DNA from 2 places in the Streptomyces sp. NPDC091289 genome. Region 2 is predicted to be linked to the other one. Evidence: predicted binding sites of a transcription regulator. Region 2 holds the regulator's gene; the other holds the start of a gene.
What was found. The regulator HrcA, encoded in region 2, represses chaperone genes, less so after heat shock. The targets are predictions, from matches to a motif close to TTNGCACTCNGNNNNNCNGAGTGCNAA.
Positions count from the first base shown of each region.

Region 1: a site for HrcA is predicted at 2,228-2,254, ahead of groES (co-chaperone GroES). Genes of this name have one in related genera too.

Region 1 covers NZ_JBIVUT010000006.1:243,209-253,079, reverse strand. The annotation lists gene groL (chaperonin GroEL) at 39-1,664, opposite strand; gene groES (co-chaperone GroES) at 1,763-2,071, opposite strand; gene ACIQPT_RS10285 (polysaccharide deacetylase family protein) at 2,300-3,223, opposite strand; gene ACIQPT_RS10280 (methyltransferase domain-containing protein) at 3,356-4,579, shown strand; gene ACIQPT_RS10275 (VOC family protein) at 5,286-5,750, opposite strand; gene ACIQPT_RS10270 (MFS transporter) at 5,956-7,425, opposite strand; gene ACIQPT_RS10265 (TetR/AcrR family transcriptional regulator) at 7,543-8,277, shown strand; gene ACIQPT_RS10260 (hypothetical protein) at 8,363-8,632, opposite strand; gene tsaD (tRNA (adenosine(37)-N6)-threonylcarbamoyltransferase complex transferase subunit TsaD) at 8,629-9,729, opposite strand; gene rimI (ribosomal protein S18-alanine N-acetyltransferase) at 9,729-9,871, opposite strand, start outside.
Region 2 covers NZ_JBIVUT010000014.1:101,823-111,693, forward strand. The annotation lists gene ACIQPT_RS20050 (DUF3097 domain-containing protein) at 1-160, opposite strand, end outside; gene ACIQPT_RS20055 (MBL fold metallo-hydrolase) at 177-908, opposite strand; gene hrcA (heat-inducible transcriptional repressor HrcA) at 1,083-2,099, shown strand; gene dnaJ (molecular chaperone DnaJ) at 2,100-3,242, shown strand; gene ACIQPT_RS20070 (nitronate monooxygenase) at 3,377-4,450, shown strand; gene ACIQPT_RS20075 (16S rRNA (uracil(1498)-N(3))-methyltransferase) at 4,447-5,193, shown strand; gene ACIQPT_RS20080 (histidine triad nucleotide-binding protein) at 5,295-5,654, shown strand; gene ACIQPT_RS20085 (ribonuclease Z) at 5,681-6,595, shown strand; gene ACIQPT_RS20090 (adenosine deaminase) at 6,643-7,635, shown strand; gene ACIQPT_RS20095 (MFS transporter) at 7,599-8,963, opposite strand; gene ACIQPT_RS20100 (carbohydrate kinase family protein) at 9,365-9,871, shown strand, end outside.

The sequences.
Region 1 (9,871 bases), on a different contig from region 2:
AGGCGTACCGAACGGCGTACCGAGCGGTGCGGGCCGTACTAGTGGGAGTGGCCGTGGCCGCCGTGACCGGCGTCGGCCTCTTCCTCGGCCGGCTTCTCGACGACCAGGGTCTCGGTCGTGAGCAGCAGCGACGCGATGGACGCGGCGTTCTCCAGGGCGGAGCGGGTGACCTTGACCGGGTCGATGACGCCGGCCTTGACCAGGTCGCCGTACTCGCCGGTGGCGGCGTTGAAGCCCTGGCCCTTGTCGAGCTCGGAGACCTTGGAGGTGATGACGTAACCCTCCAGGCCGGCGTTCTCGGCGATCCAGCGCAGCGGCTCGACGGCGGCGCGGCGGACGACCGCGACACCGGTGGCCTCGTCGCCGGTCTTGCCGAGGTTGCCCTCCAGGACCTTCACCGCGTGGACGAGGGCGGAGCCACCGCCGGAGACGATGCCCTCCTCGACAGCGGCGCGGGTCGCCGAGATGGCGTCCTCGAGGCGGTGCTTCTTCTCCTTGAGCTCCACCTCGGTGGCGGCGCCGACGCGGATGACGCACACGCCGCCGGCCAGCTTCGCGAGGCGCTCCTGGAGCTTCTCGCGGTCCCAGTCGGAGTCCGTGGACTCGATCTCGGCCTTGATCTGGTTGACGCGGCCCTTGACGTCCTCGGAGTTGCCCCCGCCGTCGACGATGGTCGTGTCGTCCTTGGAGACGGTGACGCGGCGGGCGGTGCCCAGCACGTCGAGACCGGCGCCGTCGAGCTTGAGGCCGACCTCCTCGGCGATGACGGTCGCACCGGTGAGGGTGGCGATGTCACCGAGCATGGCCTTGCGGCGGTCGCCGAAGCCCGGGGCCTTCACCGCGACGGCGTTGAAGGTGCCACGGATCTTGTTGACGACGAGGGTGGAGAGCGCCTCGCCCTCGACGTCCTCGGCGATGATCAGGAGCGGCTTGGAGGCGCCGGCCTGGATGACCTTCTCCAGGAGCGGGAGCAGCTCCTGGATGGAGCCGATCTTGCCCTGGTGGATCAGGATGTACGGGTCGTCGAGGACGGCCTCCATACGCTCCTGGTCGGACACCATGTACGGGGACAGGTAGCCCTTGTCGAAGGCCATGCCCTCGGTGAACTCCAGGTCCAGACCGAAGGTGTTGGACTCCTCGACGGTGATGACACCGTCCTTGCCGACCTTGTCCATCGCGTCCGCGATGAGCTCGCCGACCTGGGTGTCCTGCGCGGAGAGCGCGGCCACGGCGGCGATGTCGGACTTGTCGTCGATCGGGCGGGCGGTCGCGAGGAGCTCCTCGGACACGGCCTTGACCGCGGCGTCGATGCCCTTCTTCAGGGCGGCCGGGGAGGCGCCGGCGGCGACGTTGCGCAGGCCCTCGCGGACGAGCGCCTGGGCCAGGACGGTCGCGGTGGTGGTGCCGTCACCCGCTACGTCGTTGGTCTTGGTCGCCACCTCCTTGACGAGCTGGGCACCGAGGTTCTCGTACGGGTCGTCGAGCTCGACCTCGCGCGCGATGGTGACACCGTCGTTGGTGATGGTGGGAGCGCCGAACTTCTTGTCGATGACGACGTTGCGGCCCTTGGGGCCGATCGTCACCTTGACCGTGTCGGCAAGCTTGTTGACGCCGCGCTCAAGGGCGCGACGGGCGTCCTCGTCGAACTTCAGAATCTTCGCCATGGGCTGTACTTCCCTCTCAAACGAACTGCGCCCCTCGCCGCCCGGCTAGTTATTTCGCAGGGGGCCAGGGGCGCAGAACACAAGCAAACGTGGGTGAATTACTTCTCGACGATCGCGAGAACGTCGCGGGCCGAGAGGACGAGGTACTCCTCGCCGTTGTACTTCACCTCGGTGCCGCCGTACTTGCTGTACAGGACGACGTCGCCGGTCTTGACGTCGAGCGGAAGCCGCTCGCCGTTCTCGAAGCGGCCCGGACCGACGGCAAGGACGACGCCCTCCTGGGGCTTCTCCTTCGCGGTGTCCGGAATGACCAGGCCGGAAGCCGTGGTCTGCTCGGCGTCGAGCGGCTGGACCACAATGCGGTCCTCGAGCGGCTTGATCGCAACCTTGGAGCTGGTGGTCGACACGATCCGGTCTCCCCCTTCGGAGATCTCACGGGGTTTAACAGTCTGTGGGCGGCGACCAGACCGATCCGTCGTCGCGGGTGCCGGACCTGCCCTGTCGCACAGTGTGGTGCTGGCACTCTCCAGGGGGGAGTGCCAGACCCGAGACTATGACCGCGATTAGCACTCGGTCAAGCGGAGTGCCAATTCACCACCCTCGCGCCGTCCCGGCCGGGGCTCCTCCGGCGGGGATCAGACGTAGTCCTCCAGCTTCGCCACCGCGTATCCCTTGTCCGTGATGGTCTTCATGACCCGGCGGATCATGTCGGGCATCGAGCCCTTCCAGTCCTCCTTGCCCCGGAAGTGGGTGAGGACGATGTCGCCGGGGTGCAGGTCCCGGTCCCACTCGCGCCACTCCATGTGGTCGGGGAAGGCCTCGGAGGCCCACAGGGGTACGGCGGTGATCCCGCAGGACTTGGCGACGACGAGGGTGTCGCGGTTGTAGTTGCCGTAGGGCGGGCGGAAGAGGGTGGGCCGCTTCCCGTAGTGCTTGAGGATCTTCTCCTGCTGACCGCAGATCTCCCGCTTCTGCTCGGCGTAGGAGAGGCCGGGCAGATAGCGGTGGTTGAGGGTGTGGTTGCTGATGGTCACCCCGCGCTGCTGCATCTTCTTGAAGTAGCCGTAGTCGTCGCTGGTGACGTAGTCACTGAGGAACGCGCTGTACGGGATGTCCAGTTCGGTCATCATCCGCAGCAGCTCGGGGTCCTTCTCCGCCCCGTCGTCCATCGTCAGGAAGACGATCTTCTCCTTGGTCGGGACGGTGGTGAAGACGGGCGGCAGCCCCTTGTCGTCCCGGACCTCGAAGCCCTTGCGCGTGGTGATGGCGGGCTTCACCTTCGGCGGCTCGGGGGCCGCGAGCGGGGTCTTGGCGAGTTTCCACTTCTTCGCGGCGACGGCCCGTGCGGCCTGCTTCTTCTTGAGTGTCTCGGCGTACGTGTCGGGTGCGCGGGCGGGACCGGCCTTCGGGGCGGCCTCGCCCGGCTGGCCGGCGGCGGGCTTCGCGGGTCCGCCGGGAGCTCCCGCGCCGCTGCCGCCCGCCTCCGCCGCGCATCCGGAGGCGACGGCGGCGGCCAGCAGGGCCGCCAGCACGACGACGCCCGACCTGTGCCGCTTCATGGCTGATTTTTCTTTTTGTCGTACTAGCTGCATGGCGCCGCATCCTGCCAGCCACCGGCCCGCGCGCCCTTTCGACACCGCGAGCGGCCCCGCCCCGTCCCCCGGCCGGCCCACACCGGCGCACCGGCCACAATGGACCGGGTGAACGCAACGACCCCCGCCGCCCCGTCCGACGACCCCGCCCGCGCCGCCTTCGCCGCGCTGCGCACCCCCGAGGGCGAGCAGCTGCTGGCCGAGCTCCGCGACCACGACCCCGCCGACGAGCTGGCCACCGCGACCCGGCTGCGCCGCACGCACCCGGCGGAGCTGGTGTCGGCGGCGCTCGGCCAGGCCCGGCTGCGGCAGCGGGCGGTGGCGAAGTTCGGGGCGACGGACGCGTACCGGATGTACTTCACGCCCAACGGCGTCGAGCAGGCCACCCGCACCTCGGTCGCCACCCACCGCGCCGCCCGGTTCGCCGGGCTCGGCGTGCGCAGCGTGGCCGACCTGTGCTGCGGCATCGGCGGCGACGCCATCGCGCTGGCCCGCGCCGGGATCTCCGTCCTGGCCGTGGACCGCGACCCGCTGACCGCCGAGGTGGCCCGCGCCAACGCCGGGGCGCTCGGCCTGGCCGGGCTGATCGAGGTGCGGTGCGCCGATGTCACCGAGATCGACACCGCCCCGTACGACGCGGTCTTCGTGGACCCGGCGCGGCGCGGCGGGCGGGGCCGCATCTTCGACCCGGAGGCGTACTCACCGCCGCTGTCCTGGGCGACGGCCGCCGCGCTGAAGGCCCCCCGGGCGGCGCTGAAGATCGCCCCGGGCGTCCCGCACGAGGCGATCGGCCCGGAGGCGGAGGCCGAGTGGATCTCGGACGGCGGCGATGTGAAGGAGGCGGTGCTCTGGTACGGGGAGGGCTTCGCGCCCGGGGCGTTCCGGGCCACGCTGTTGCCGTCCGGGGCGACCCTGACCGCCCCGGCCCCGCTGCCCGCCCCGCCCGTGGGCCCGGTCGGGCGCTATCTGTACGAGCCGGACGGCGCGGTGATCCGGGCCCATCTGGTCGCCGACATCGTGGAGCGGTGCGGCGGGCGGCTGGTGGACGAGACGATCGCGTACGTCACGGGCGACGAGCCGTACTCCTCCCCGTACGTCGCCGGGTACGAGATCACCGACCGGCTGCCCTTCAACATGAAGAAGTTGAAGGCGCTACTGCGGGAGCGTCAGGTCGGCGTGCTGACCGTCAAGAAGCGCGGCTCGGCGGTGGAGCCGGAGGAGCTGCGTCGCCGGATGAAGCTGAGCGGTCCGCACGCGGCGACGGTGTTCCTGACCCGGGTGGCGGGGGCTCCGACGATGCTGATCGGCCATCCGCTGGGCTGACCCGGCCGGCGGATCCCATCAGGACGCCCACCACCCAGCGGCGGTGTGCCAGGGCGGTGACCGCGCCGATCAGCGCGGTCAGCCAGGCGACCATGCCGACGCCCATCACCAGGGCGACCTGCCCGTACGTCTCCCGGCCCGGCTGCGCGGTCGCGGGCATGACGACGCACAGGGCCAGCCCCACCGCGCCCAGGGCGAACGACAGCAGCAGCCAGGCGAGGCTCGTCCCGGGCATCCGCAGCCGCCGGTCGCGCTCCGGGTCGTGGCCCAGCGCGCCCCAGGCGGTGAGCAGCACGCGGACCTTCCGGTCCCGGGAGACACCGACCCAGAGGAAGACCGCGGCCGGGATGAGGACCGCGACGCCGATGACCAGGCTGACGATTCCGCCGACGACGCTGGTGAAGTCAACCAGGTCGATCGCCTGCTCGAACATGACGATCCCGGAGCCCACCAGGCTCCAGCCGATCGCGGCGAGCGCCGCCCACATCCACAGCAGCCCGAGCCGCCCCGGCCCCACGTGCATCCTCACCAGCTCGCCCAGGACCACCGCCCGGTCGGCGAGCATCGCCTCGCGGTCGGGCCAGGAGCGGATCTCGACGGGCGGCGGGGGTGGGGGGAGCGGGGCACGGCGTGGCATGCGCGAAACACTATCGAGGCGGCCGCAGCGGACGCGCGCCCGCCCAAGCCCTCCGCGCCGTGCGCCCGTTCAGGCGTCGCGCAGCGCCTGGATGTCCAGCTTGCCCATGCCGAGCATGGCCTTGACGGCTCGTTCCGCCCTCGCCTTGTCCGGGCCGGTCACCAGCTGCTGGAGCTCGTTCGGGACGACCTGCCAGGACACCCCGAACTTGTCCTTGAGCCAGCCGCACTGGCCCTCCTCGCCGCCCTCGGAGAGCGCGGCCCAGAACCGGTCGACCTCGGCCTGGTCGGCGCAGTCGACGGAGAGCGAGATCGCCTCCGTGAACGGGAACTGCGGGCCTCCGTTGAGCGCGATGTAGTCCTGGCCCGCGAGCCGGAAGTCGACGGTGAGCACGGAGCCCGTCTCGCCGGGGGCCTCCGCACCGTAGTAGGTGATGTCCCCGATGCGGGAGTCACCGCCGAAGATCGCGACGTAGTGCTCGGCCGCCTCCTTCGCCCGGCCGTCGTACCAGAGACAGGGGGTGATCTTCTGCATGGTCTTCTCCTCGTCGGGCCGTCCACACGTCCGGGCCGGCCGGTCCGGACCTCGTGGAAGGTAGACCCGGCCCGCCGCCCGAACTCATCGGACACGCCCCGGACCCGCGAGGAGACGGCCCGTACCGCACCCGTACGGGCCCAGCAGGAGGCCGCACCCGTACGGGCCCAGCGTGAGGCCGCACCCGTACCGCCCCCGTACGGGCTCAGCGGGAGGCCGCGCCCCTGTCCTGGTCCTGCCGCGCCACGGCCACCGGCCCGTCGAGGCTCTTCCGCTCCGCCGGCAGCAGGACGTACGCCGCCAGCGCGGCCGCCGCCAGGAGGCCCGCAGCGGCCCAGAACGCGGTCGCGTACCCCGAGGACAGCTCGGTGAGCCCGGTGGAGCCACCGGTGACCCGGGCGGCGACGGTGACCAGGACGGCGAGGCCGAGCGAGCCGCCGACCTGCCGTGAGCTGTTGAGCAGCCCCGAGGCCATGCCGGTCTCGCCGGGGGCCACATCGGTCGTCGCGGCCGTGCCGAGCGGGACGAAGCACAGCCCGATGCCGAAGGAGCAGAGCAGCGACGGGCCGAGGATGGAGACGAGGAAGCCGCCGTCGACCGTGGCGGTCGCCGCGAACCAGCTCATCCCGAGCGCGGCCAGGGTCGCGCCCACCGTCATCAGCCGCCGGATGCCGAGCACGGCGACCGCGCGGGTGGCGAGGACCGAGCCCGCGACGACGCCCACGCAGAACGGCAGGAACGCGAACCCGGCGGCGGTCGGCCCGAATCCGAGGACCAGCTGCATGTAGAGCGAGACGAAGTAGAACGCGCCGAACTGGGCCGAGGCCAGCAGCAGGCAGAACAGGTTCGCGGTCAGCACCGGCCGCCCCTTCAGCAGGCCGGGCCGGAGCAGCGGGGAGGCGGTCCGCAGTTCGACGGCGACGAAGGCGGCCAGCAGGACCACCGCCGCGCCGAGCGAGGCGAGCGTGGTCGCCGAACCCCAGCCGTGGTCCGAGGTCCGCACGAGCCCGAGGACCAGCAGCGTCGTCCCGGCCGTGACCAGCAGCGCCCCGGCGACGTCCAGCCGGGCCCCGGTACGCCGCTGCCCGCCGACGGTTCCGGTGCGCGCGGCGGCGGCCAGGGCGAAGGCGACGATCGGCACGTTGACCAGCATCACGGACCGCCAGCCCGTCGCGTCGGTGAGCACCCCGCCGGCCAGCACCCCGACCGCGCCGCCCGCCGCGCCCGCCATGCCCCACAGCCCGAGCGCCCGGGACCGGGCGGGCCCGGCCGGGAAGGCGAGGGTGATCAGGGCGAACGCCACCGGCGCGAGGGCCGCGGCGCCGACGCCCTGGACGGCCCGCGCGGCCACCAGCGACCCGGGCGACCAGGCGAGCCCGCCGGCCAGGCTGGCCAGACCGAAGAGCACCAGGCCCGCCGTCAGGACGCGGCGGGGGCCCGCCAGGTCGGCGAGCCGGCCGCCGAGCATGAGGAGCCCGCCGAAGGCCAGCGCGTAGGCGTTCACGACCCACAGCAGCCCGTCCCCGCCGAAGCCGAGGTCGCTGCGGATGTCGGGCAGCGCGACGTTCACCACGGACATGTCCAGCGACACCAGGAACTGCACGGTGAGCGCCACCACCAGCAGCCATCGCGCGTGCCGCTCCCCCGCGCCCGGTTCCTTCGTCGTACCGCCCATGACGTCCCCTTCCCCTCGATGTGTTCCTCGGTGTGTCCCTCGATCGAGAATTACCATACACGTATAGAAACTAGACGCGCCGGTACGGAGAGGGAGCCGTAAGGGGAGAATGCCCAGGTGTCAGGCAGCGAGAAGACCGAGAAGAAGACCGCGAAGGCCGCGAAGACCGCGAAGAAGACCGGGGCATCCGGACGGCCCGTGGGGCGGCCCCGCCGGCTGGACCCGGACGTGATGGTCGCCACCGCGCGCCGCATCGTCGAGGAGGAGGGCGTGGCCGCGCTGTCCATGCGGCGGGTGGCGAAGGAGCTGGGCAGCACGCCGATGGCGCTCTACCACTACGTCCAGGACAAGGACGAGCTGCTGATGCTCACCCTGTCCGGCACGGCGGCGGCGTTCCCGCGCCCCGAACTGCCCGAGGACCCGCGCGAGCGGCTGGTGGCGGTGGCCGCGCACATGCACGACATCATCGGCAAGATCCCCTGGGTGCTGGACATCCTGGCGCTGGGCGAGCTGACCGACCGCAACGCCCTGTGGATGGTGGAGGAGATCATCGACTGCGCGCTCGCCTGCGGCCTCTCCCCGGCCCGCTCGGTGCGGGCGTACCGGACGATCTGGAGTTACGTCTACGGGGACCTGGTCTTCCGCAGGGCGGCGGCCCGCCGGGCGGAGAACCCCTCACGCCGGGAGTTCTTCCCGGAGATGGTCACCGAGGAGGACGCGGCGGAGCTGCCCCGGCTCGCCGGGATCAAGGACCGCTGGCGGGAGTACTCCGCCGACTACGAGACCGTCGAGGAGCTGGAAGCGATCGTGGACGGCCTGATCCGGCGCGGGACGCGAGGCGCGGAGGCCTGATCCGGCGCTGGGCGCGAGGCGCGAAGACTGACCGGGCGCGGGACGCGAGGCGCGGAGGCCTGACGGCTTCCGCCCGGTGCGCCGCTCAGCCCACGGCCTCGAAGCGCCAGCGGTGCACCGGCCGGGTGATCAGGGCGGCGTCGGGCTCGGGAAGTTCGGGCAGGTCGTCGGCGTACGAGGCGTCCTGCCACCACGTCATCACCAGGACCCGGTCCTGCGGGGCGCGCAGCAGTTCGCGGCGGTGGGGCTCGCGGGCCAGCTCGGCGGACCGGGCACGGGCCCACTCCAGGAGTTCACCGCCACGGCCCTCGACGGCCCGGGCCTCCCACATCAGAACGATGGTCGCGCCGCTCATGAGTACAGGTTGTCCTTGCTGATCTCGTGCACATGGTCGTGGGAGTGCGCGGTGCCCGGCACATGCGGCTCCGTGACCGGCAGCGAGGAGTCGGCCGACAGCTCCAGGTCGGAGGGGCGGCGGTTGCGGGCGACCATCTCCGCGCCGAGCGCCGCGACCATCGCGCCGTTGTCGGTGCAGAGCCCGGGGCGCGGCACCCGCAGCCGGATGCCGGCCCGCTCGCAGCGCTCCTGGGCCAGGGCGCGCAGCCGGGAGTTGGCGGCGACGCCGCCGCCGATCATCAGGTGGTCGACGCCCTCGTCCTTGCAGGCCCGGACGGCCTTGCGGGTGAGCACGTCCACCACGGCCTCCTGGAAGGACGCCGCCACATCGCGTACCGGCACCTCCTCGCCCGCCGCGCGCTTCGCCTCGATCCAGCGCGCCACCGACGTCTTCAGGCCGGAGAAGGAGAAGTCGTACGGGGCGTCGCGCGGACCGGTCAGACCACGCGGGAAGGCGATGGACTTCGGGTCGCCCTCCTTCGCGAGGCGGTCGATGACCGGGCCGCCGGGAAAGCCCAGATGCAGCACGCGGGCGATCTTGTCGAACGCCTCGCCCGCCGCGTCGTCGATCGTCGCGCCGAGCGGGCGGACGTCGCTGGTGATGTCGGGGGCCAGGAGCAGGGACGAGTGCCCGCCGCTGACCAGCAGGGCCATCGTCGGCTCGGGCAGCGGCCCGTGCTCCAGCTGGTCGACGCAGATGTGCGAGGCGAGGTGGTTGACCCCGTACAGCGGCTTGCCGAGCGCGTACGCGTACGCCTTGGCGGCCGAGACGCCGACGAGCAGCGCACCCGCGAGCCCGGGGCCGGAGGTGACGGCGATCCCGTCGAGGTCGCGGGCGCTGATGCCCGCCTCCTTCAGGGCGCGCTCGATGGTGGGGACCATCGCCTCCAGGTGGGCGCGGGAGGCGATCTCCGGGACGACGCCGCCGAAGCGGGCGTGGGTGTCGACGCTGGAGGCGACGGCGTCCGCGAGCAGGGTTGTCCCGCGCACGATGCCGACGCCGGTCTCGTCGCAGGAGGTCTCGATGCCGAGTACGAGGGGTTCGTCGGCAGCCATCATTCAGTCCCGTTTTCCGCTACGTGTTCGTGCACGGCTTGCTCTTGCATGGTGAGGCGCATGACGAGCGCGTCGATGTTCCCCGGCTGGTAGTAGCCGCGCCGGAAGCCGATCGGCTCGAAGCCGAAGCGCTCGTACAGCT
Region 2 (9,871 bases):
GGGTCACCGTCGGGCCCTGGGCCGTCTTCTCGCAGCGGATCACCGCCCCGCAGAAACCGCTGCCGACCTCCTCCACGACCAGATCGGGTTCGGCGGGCACCTCGGGCACGGGGGCGGACCGCTTCCACGGCGGGGTCAGGTCCGGCTGGTAGCTGCGCATGGACCGACGATAATCGTCACACTGTCGCGAACCGCTCTTCCAACGACGCCCGCTGCGCCCGGACGAAGCCCGCGTCCACCACCGCCCCGTGCCCCGGCACGTACAGCGCGTCCTCGCCGCCCAGCGCCAGCAGCCGCTCCAGCGCGGCCGGCCAGCGCGAGGTGATCGCGTCCGGGCCCGCCTGCGGCTCGCCCGACTCCTCGACCAGATCACCGCAGAACACCACCGGAGGCCCGCCGTCCACCCCCGGCACCAGCACCGCGAGGTCATGGCCGCTGTGCCCCGGGCCCACGTTCGCCAGCAGCACCTGCCGGCCGCCGCCCAGGTCGAGCGTCCAGTCGCCGCACACCTCGTGGTGCGGGACCACCAGCGTGTCCACCGACCGGGCCGCCTCGTCCTCCGCGACCCCGTGACGCACCGACGAGACGCACAGGCCCTCCGCCTCGTCCCGCAGCAGAGCCCCGACGCCCACCGCCCCGTACACCTGCGCCCCGGCGAACGCCGCCGTGCCCAGCACATGATCGAAATGCGGGTGGCTCAGTGCGATATGCGTCACCCTCCGCCCGAGCAGCGCCTCGGCCTGCCGCCGCAGCTCGACGCCCTCGCGCAGCGTGGCGCCGGTGTCGTACAGCAATACGCCGTCCGGCCCGGCGACCAGCCCGGCGGTGGCATCCCAGCCCGGGAGCCGCCGCCTGCCGATACCGTTGCCCAACCGCTCCCAGCCGAAGTCTTCCCAAGCGACGTCCATACAACGACGCTATCGGCAACGACCTGCGCAGTCTCGTGGGAGCGTGGCCGGTCGCCCTTGCCCCGGCCCCACCCCACCCCCGTACACTGACCGGGGGATTGCTGGCACTCGAACACACCGAGTGCCAGCCGGACACCGGAGGAATCCGGAGAAACACAGCTGGAGGTGTGCGCGATGCTCAGCGAACGCAGACTCGAAGTGCTGCGCGCCATCGTCCAGGACTACGTCGGCACCGAGGAGCCCGTCGGCTCGAAGGCGCTGACCGAGCGGCACCGGCTGGGGGTCTCCCCGGCCACCGTCCGCAACGACATGGCGGTGCTGGAGGACGAGGGCTTCATCGCCCAGCCCCACACGAGCGCGGGCCGCATCCCCACCGACAAGGGGTACCGCCTCTTCGTCGACAGGCTCGCGGGCGTCAAGCCGCTGTCCTCGCCCGAGCGCCGGGCCATCCAGAACTTCCTCGACGGCGCGGTCGACCTCGACGACGTGGTCGGCCGGACGGTGCGGCTGCTCGCGCAGCTGACCCGGCAGGTCGCCGTCGTGCAGTACCCCTCGCTGACCCGCTCGACGGTGCGGCACGTGGAACTGCTGGCGCTCGCCCCCGCCCGGCTGATGCTCGTCCTGATCACGGACACCGGCCGGGTCGAACAGCGTATGATCGACTGCCCTGCACCGTTCGGCGAGGCATCGCTCGCGGATCTGCGGGCCCGGCTCAACAGCCGGGTCGTCGGACGCCGCTTCGCGGATGTCCCGCAGCTGGTGCAGGAGCTGCCGGAATCCTTCGACAGCGAGGACCGGGGGACGGTTTCCACGGTCCTTTCCACCCTCCTCGAAACATTGGTCGAGGAGACGGAGGAGCGGCTGATGATCGGCGGCACCTCCAACCTCACACGCTTCGGACACGACTTCCCGGTGATGATCCGGCCGGTGCTGGAAGCACTGGAGGAACAGGTCGTCCTGCTGAAGCTGCTCGGTGAGGCAACGGACTCGGGCATGACCGTACGTATCGGGCACGAGAACGCCCACGAGGGGCTCAACTCCACGTCCGTCGTCGCGGTCGGCTACGGTTCGGGCGACGAGGCAGTCGCCAAACTCGGCGTGGTCGGACCGACCCGCATGGACTACCCCGGAACGATGGGAGCGGTACGCGCAGTGGCACGTTACGTCGGACAGATCCTGGCGGAGTCGTAAGTGGCCACGGACTACTACGCCGTACTCGGCGTGCGCCGCGACGCATCTCAGGACGAGATCAAGAAGGCATTCCGTCGGCTCGCACGCGAGCTGCACCCGGATGTCAACCCGGACCCGAAGACCCAGGAGCGGTTCAAGGAGATCAACGCCGCTTACGAGGTGCTCTCGGACCCGCAGAAGAAGCAGGTCTACGACCTCGGCGGCGACCCGCTCTCCGCCAGTGGCGGTGGCGGCGGTGGCGCGGGCGGTTTCGGAGCCGGCGGCTTCGGCAACTTCTCCGACATCATGGACGCGTTCTTCGGCAACGCCGCGCAGCGCGGGCCCCGTTCGCGCACCCGGCGCGGCCAGGACGCCATGATCCGGCTGGAGATCGACCTCAACGAGGCGGCCTTCGGCACCACCAAGGACATCCAGGTCGACACGGCCGTCGTCTGCAACACCTGCAGCGGCGAGGGCGCGGCCCCCGGGACCTCCGCCCAGACCTGTGACATGTGCCGCGGCCGCGGCGAGGTCTCGCAGGTCACCCGGTCCTTCCTGGGCCAGGTCATGACCTCGCGACCCTGCCCGCAGTGCCAGGGCTTCGGCACGGTCGTGCCCACCCCCTGCCCGGAGTGCGCCGGCGACGGCCGCATCCGCTCGCGGCGCACGCTCACGGTCAAGATCCCCGCGGGCGTCGACAACGGCACCCGCATCCAGCTCGCCGGAGAGGGCGAGGTCGGCCCCGGCGGCGGCCCGGCCGGCGATCTGTACGTGGAGATCCACGAGCTGCCGCACGCCGTGTTCCAGCGGCGCGGCGACGACCTGCACTGCACGGTCACCATCCCCATGACGGCCGCGGCCCTCGGCACCAAGTGCCCGCTGGAGACGCTGGACGGCCTGGAGGAGATCGACATCCGGCCCGGCACCCAGTCCGGCCAGTCCGTGCCCCTGCATGGGCGCGGGATCACGCATCTGCGCGGTGGCGGCCGGGGCGACCTGATCGTGCACGTCGAGGTGACGACCCCCTCCAAGCTCGACGCGGAACAGGAGCGGCTCCTGCGGGAGTTCTCCAAGCTGCGCGGCGAGGAGCGGCCCCTGGGCCAGTTTCAGCCAGGTCAGCAGGGGCTCTTCTCCCGGCTGAAGGACGCGTTCAACGGCCGCTGAACCGCTTCCTCCCCTTTCACCGCACCGCCCGCCGGTTCCGTACCGGCGGGCGGTGCCGTGTACGGAGGGAGAACCGGTCAGGACGTCGGCTGGCTGATTCGGCCCCGTGCACGGGCACGTGGCACGATGCGGTCATGTCCTCCGAGTTGACCGATCTCTGCCGGTATCCGATCGTGCAGGCCCCCATGGCGGGCGGCGCGTCCGGACCCCAGCTCGCCGGGGCCGTCGCCGATGCCGGCGGGCTCGGGTTCCTGGCCGCCGGGTACAAAACGGCGGACGGGATGTACAACGAGATCAAACAGCTGCGCCGGCTCACCGGCGGGCCGTTCGGCGTCAACCTCTTCATGCCGCAGCCCGCGCTCGCCGACCCCAGCGCCGTCGAGGTCTACCGCCACCAGCTCGCCGGCGAGGCCACCTGGTACGAGACCCCGCTCGGCGACCCGGACAGCAGCGGCGACGACGGCTACGAGGCGAAGGTCGCGATCCTGCTGGAGGACCCGGTCCCGGTGGTCTCCTTCACCTTCGGCTGCCCCACCCGCGACACCCTGGACGCCTTCGCCAGGGCCGGGACGCACACCATCGTCACGGTCACCTCCGCCGAGGAGGCCCAGAGCGCCCAGTGGGCGGGCGCCGACACCCTCTGCGTCCAGGGCGTCGAGGCGGGCGGCCACCAGTCCACCCACCGCGACGACCCGGAGGCCGGCCACGCCGGCACCGGACTGCTCTCCCTCATCACCCAGGTCCGCGAGACCGTGCAGATCCCGGTCGTCGCCGCCGGTGGCCTGATGCGCGGCGCCCAGATCGCCGCCGTCCTCGCGGCGGGCGCCGACGCCGCCCAGCTCGGCACCGCCTTCCTGATCTGCCCCGAGTCCGGGGCCCACCTGCTGCACAAGCAGGCCCTGACCAACCCGCTGTTCGCCCGCACCGAACTGACCCGCGCCTTCTCCGGGCGGCCCGCCCGCGGCCTGGTCAACCGCTTCGTCCGCGAACACGGTCCGTACGCCCCCGCCGCCTACCCCCAGGTCCACTACGTCACCACCGGGCTGCGCCGGGCCGCCGCCAAGGCCGGGGACGCCCAGGGCATGGCGCTGTGGGCCGGACAGGGCCACCGCATGGCCCGCGAACTGCCCGCGGGCGAGCTGATCGAGCTGCTCGCCGCCGAACTGGAGGCCGCCCGGTCGGCCCTGAGCATGAGGAGCCCCCGGTGACCGCACCGGTCTTCGTCGTCGAACGGATGCCCACCGGGCCGGAGTTCGTCCTGGAGGGACCCGAAGGACGGCACGCCGTCTCCGTCAAGCGGCTCCAACCCGGCGAGGACGTCGTCCTCACCGACGGCCTCGGCCACTGGGCGGACGGCGTCGTCCACGCCGCCGAGGGCAAGGACCGCCTGACCGTCACCGTCCGCGCGGGCGTCCAGGAGGAGCCGGAGCCCACACCCCGGATCACCGTCGTCCAGGCCCTCCCCAAGGGCGACCGGGGCGAACTGGCCGTCGAGACGATGACCGAGACCGGCGTCGACGCGATCGTGCCCTGGCAGGCGGCCCGCTGCATCACCCAGTGGAAGGGCGACCGGGGCGCCAAGGCCCTGACGAAGTGGCGCAGCACGGCACGCGAGGCCGGCAAGCAGTCCCGCCGCGTGCGCTTCCCCGAGGTGACCGAGGCCATGACGACCAAGCAGGTCGCCGCCCTGCTCGCCACCGCCGACTTCGCCGGGGTCCTCCACGAGGACCGCGACCACGACAGCACCCCCCTCGCCACCGCCGAACTCCCCGCCACCGGCACGATCGTGCTCGTCGTCGGACCGGAGGGCGGCGTCTCCCCGCAGGAACTGGCCGCCTTCGCCGAGGCGGGCGCCCGCCCCTACCGCCTCGGCCGCAGCGTGCTGCGCACCTCCACCGCCGGGACGGCCGCGACCGCGCTGCTGCTGGGACGCACGGGACGCTGGGGGTGAACCGTCCCGACGGGGGACCGCCGGGGCGGCCCGCCGTCGGCGCCGGGCCCCGGCGTTAGCATGCACCTGTACTGATCACCAGCGAACGAGGAGGCCCGGCCATGGCGGGAGAGCCGCAGTCCGACTGCCTGTTCTGCAAGATCGTCTCGGCAGACATCCCGGCGACCATCGTCCGTGAGAGCGAGACCACCGTCGCCTTCCGCGACATCAACCCGCAGGCCCCGACCCACGTCCTGGTCATCCCCAAGGTCCACTACCCGGACGCCGCCTCCCTCGCCGCCGCCGAACCGCGGATCGCCGCGGACGTGCTGCGCGAGGCCGGAGCGGTCGCCGCCGACGAGAAGATCGACTCCACCGGCTACCGGATCATCCTCAACACGGGCTCCGGCGCCGGCCAGACCGTCTTCCACGCGCATGCCCACGTCCTGGGCGGCCGCGGCCTCCAGTGGCCGCCCGGATAACGCCCGCCCCGTAGGAGCCCTTCCCCATGTCCGTACGCGAGCTGGTGGTGCTCGGCACCGCCAGCCAGGTCCCCACCCGGCACCGCAACCACAACGGCTATCTGCTGCGCTGGGACGGCGAGGGCATCCTCTTCGATCCCGGCGAGGGCACCCAGCGCCAGATGCTGCGGGCCGGCGTCGCCGCGCACGACATCCACCGGATCTGCGTCACCCACTTCCACGGCGACCACTCCCTCGGCCTCGCCGGGGTGATCCAGCGGATCAACCTCGACCAGGTGCCGCACCCGGTGACCGCGCACTACCCGGCGAGCGGACAGCACTTCTTCGACCGGCTGCGGTACGCCACCGCCTACCGCGAGACCGTCGAGCTGACCCAGGCCCCGGTCGCCGGACCCGGCGGTGTCCTCGCCACCACCCCCGCGTACACCCTGGACAGCCACAAGCTCTCGCACCCCGTCGAGTCGTACGGCTACCGCCTCACCGAGCCCGACACCCGCCGCATGCTGCCCGCCCTCCTGAAGGAGCACGGCATCGCCGGACCGGACGTCGGCCGCCTCCAGCGCGAAGGCGCCCTCGGCGGCGTCACCCTGGAGCAGGTCTCCGAGCACCGGCGCGGACAGCGGTTCGCGTTCGTCATGGACACCCGGCTCTGCGACGGGGTGTACGCGCTCGCCGAGGGCTGCGACATGCTCGTCATCGAATCGACCTTCCTCGACGAGGACGAGAAGCTGGCCACCGACCACGGCCACCTGACCGCCGGACAGGCCGCCCGGGTGGCGAAGGAGTCAGGCGTACGCCACCTGGTGCTGACCCACTTCTCCCAGCGCTACAGCGACCCGGAACTCTTCGAGACCCAGGCCCGCGCCGCCGGGTTCGACGGCGAACTCACCGTCGCCCAGGACCTGATCCGGGTCCCGGTCCCCACCCGGCACCACCACTGAAACAACCGGACCACCGTCAACAACCGCACCACCGTTTGCGAGACACCGTGCACCTCCCCAAGGCCGAACTCCACCTCCACATCGAAGGCACCCTCGAACCCGAGCTGGCCTTCGCCCTCGCGGAGCGCAACGGAGTGGCCCTGCCGTACGCCACCACCGACGAACTGCGCGCCGCCTACGCGTTCGACGACCTCCAGTCCTTCCTGGACCTCTACTACGCGCTGATGGCCGTGCTGCGTACGGAGGAGGACTTCGCCGAACTCGTCGACGCCTACCTCACCCGCGCCGCCGCCCAGGGCGTCCGGCACGCCGAGATCTTCTTCGACCCGCAGGCCCACACCGCCCGGGGCGTCCCGATCGGCACGGTCGTCGAAGGGATCGGCCGGGCGCTGGAGCACAGCGAGGAGAAGCACGGCATCTCCACCCAGCTGATCATGTGCTTCCTGCGCGACCTGTCCGCCGAAGCGGCCCTCGGCACCCTGGACGCGGCCAAGCCCTATCTGCACCGGATCACCGCGATCGGCCTGGACTCCGCCGAGGTCGGCCACCCGCCCGCCAAGTTCCGCGCGGTGTACGAGGAAGCCACCGCCCTCGGCCTGCGCAAGGTGGCCCACGCGGGGGAGGAGGGCCCGCCGGAGTACATCCGGGAGGCCCTGGACATCCTCGGCGTCGAGCGCGTCGACCACGGACTGCGCTGCATGGAGGACCCGGAACTGGTGGCCCGGCTGGTTGCCGACCGGGTGCCGCTCACGCTCTGCCCGCTCTCCAACGTCAGGCTGCGCACGGTCGACAAGCTCACCGACCACCCGCTGCCCCGGATGATGGCGGCGGGCCTGCTCTGCACGGTCAACTCCGACGACCCCGCCTACTTCGGCGGGTACGCGGGCGACAACTTCGACGCCGTACGGGACGCCCTCGCCCTGGAACCGGAGCAACTGCGCACCCTGGCCCGCAACTCCTTCGAGGCGGCCTTCCTCGACCACGACGAGGAGCGCCGGGCGCGCTACCTGTCCGAGGTCGAGGCGTACGCGTTCGACTGACCGGAACCGCCGTCCGGACCGGCCGTCCGGATCGCGCTGCGCACCAGCCGCCTGCGCCGCAGGGCCGGTACGCGCAGCTCCGTGACGGCCTGCTCGGGTGAACCGAGCTTCGGCACCGCGCCGGGCAGGCCTCCGGTGGTGGCGGCGAGCAGGGCGGCCGGTGCGCCACCGCGGCGGCGCACCGAACCGGGCACCAGCGGACGGCCGCCGGTGTGCAGCGCCACCGCGGTCACCGGGACGGCGACCAGCAGGGTGGCCGCCCCCAGGATCAGCCCCATCACCGGATAGCCGGCCTCCTCGGAGAGCACACTGCCCAGCAGCGGACCGCAGGCCACCCCCACCGAGGAGGCCGAGCCCGCCAGCACCGCCCAGCGGCCGCGTACGTCCAGGGAGGCGGCCAGACCGATGAGGTAGGAGAGGACCACCGGATAGAAGGTGTTCCACAGCACCTCGCCGGTCGCGAACGACCCGAGATCCCGGGCCGAGGAGCTCAGCACGATGCTCGCCGCGATGACCACGGTCCCCAGCCCGATCGGCACCGCCCGGCCGAGCCGCGCGCCGAGCAGCCCGGCGCCCGTCACCCCGAGCAGCCCCGCACCGAGCGCGGCGGCGAACACCGCGCCGACGGTGACCTCGGACAGCCCCGCCTGCACCAGGCCGATGCGGCTGCTCACGCCCCACAGCGCGTTCTGCGCCATGGACCAGACGAGCATGCCGCCCGCCAGGACGAGCCCGGAACGGCGGTGCGGGAGCCGGCCGGTGACCGCTGAGGCGGTCTCCTCCTCCGCCCTCGTGGCACCGCCGAGCCGGGCGGTCGCGGGCCAGACGAGCAGGGCGACCAGGGCGATCGCGGCGAACGGGAGCCGGTGGCCGCCGCCGAGGTGAGGAATCGTCAGATAGAGGACGCCCGCCGTGGCGGACACGGTGAGCAGCCCGAGCGAGGACGTCCGGTGCGGGTCGCGCCGGGCGGCGATCCCGGCCGCCGCGACCGCCGTCGCCGTGCCCGAACCGAAGCCGCCGACCACCACACCGAGCACCACCAGCGGGACGGACCCGGCGAGCGCGGCACAGCCGTAACCGACGGCGGCCAGCAGCAGACCGGCGCGGGCGGGGGTACGCGCCCCGTACCGCTCGACCCGGCCCGCCAGGGCGAAGCCGGCACCGGCCGAACTGAGGAGCAGGGCGCTGCCGACCAGACCTGCCTGGGCGGGACTCAGCCCGAGATGGGCGCTGAGCCGGCCGACGACGGTGGGGAGCAGATAGGCGGCGAGGTAACCGGCGGTGAACACGGCAACCAGGGGCCACGCGGCACCGGGGCGCGAGGACATGGGCGTTCCTGAAGACATGCCTGAGCAGGCAGGGGAGGGGAGGAGAGGGGGGAAAGCGAGCGGGGGCATGCGGAGACATGCGAAGGCATGGAGGTATTGCAGTGATTTACAGCGAGATGCTGAGAAATGCGGCTCTCGTCGGAGAAGGTCCCCCGAAGGTGCTCGCGGGGCAATTTGTATCAAGCGCTCCCGGCCCCCCGAAAGCTGCCCCGATGTGATCTGGATCACTTATGCGTTTATGCAGGGAAACCCCGGGTACTAGCGCATGTTTATGCAGGTCAGGGTGGCGCGAACGCATGGGCGCGGACACCGCGTTCCCGCCGGGCGGATCGGGCAGACTGGCCGCATCTCACACGGTCCGGATCCTGCCGGGATCCGCCGCACGACCCCGGGAGCGCACGGTGAGCACAGACACTCCGGGCATCGACCCGCTGCTGGCGCTGCGCGCCCCCCGCGACCCCGCCTGCGACGTCTTCCTGACCGGCCCGGTCTTCCTCGACATCATCTTCACCGGCCTGGACAGCGCCCCCGTGCGCGGCACCGAGTCCTGGGCCCGGGGGATGGGCTCCAGCCCCGGCGGCGTCGCCAACATGGCCACCGCCCTCGCCCGGCTCGGCCTGCGCACCTCGCTCGCCGCCGCCTTCGGTGACGATCACTACGGGGAGTACTGCTGGGACGCCCTCGAACAGGGCGAGGGAATCGATTTGTCGATGTCGCACACCGTCCCCGGCTGGCACTCGCCGGTCACGGTCTCGATGGCGTACGAGGGCGAGCGCACGATGGTCTCCCACGGCCACGAGGCCCCGGCCCCTACTGGACCCGCCGGAAGCCCGGCGTCCGGCGGGAGCCCGGCGTCCGGCGGGAGCCCGGCGTCCGGCGGGAGCCCGGCGTCCGGCGGGAGCCCGGCG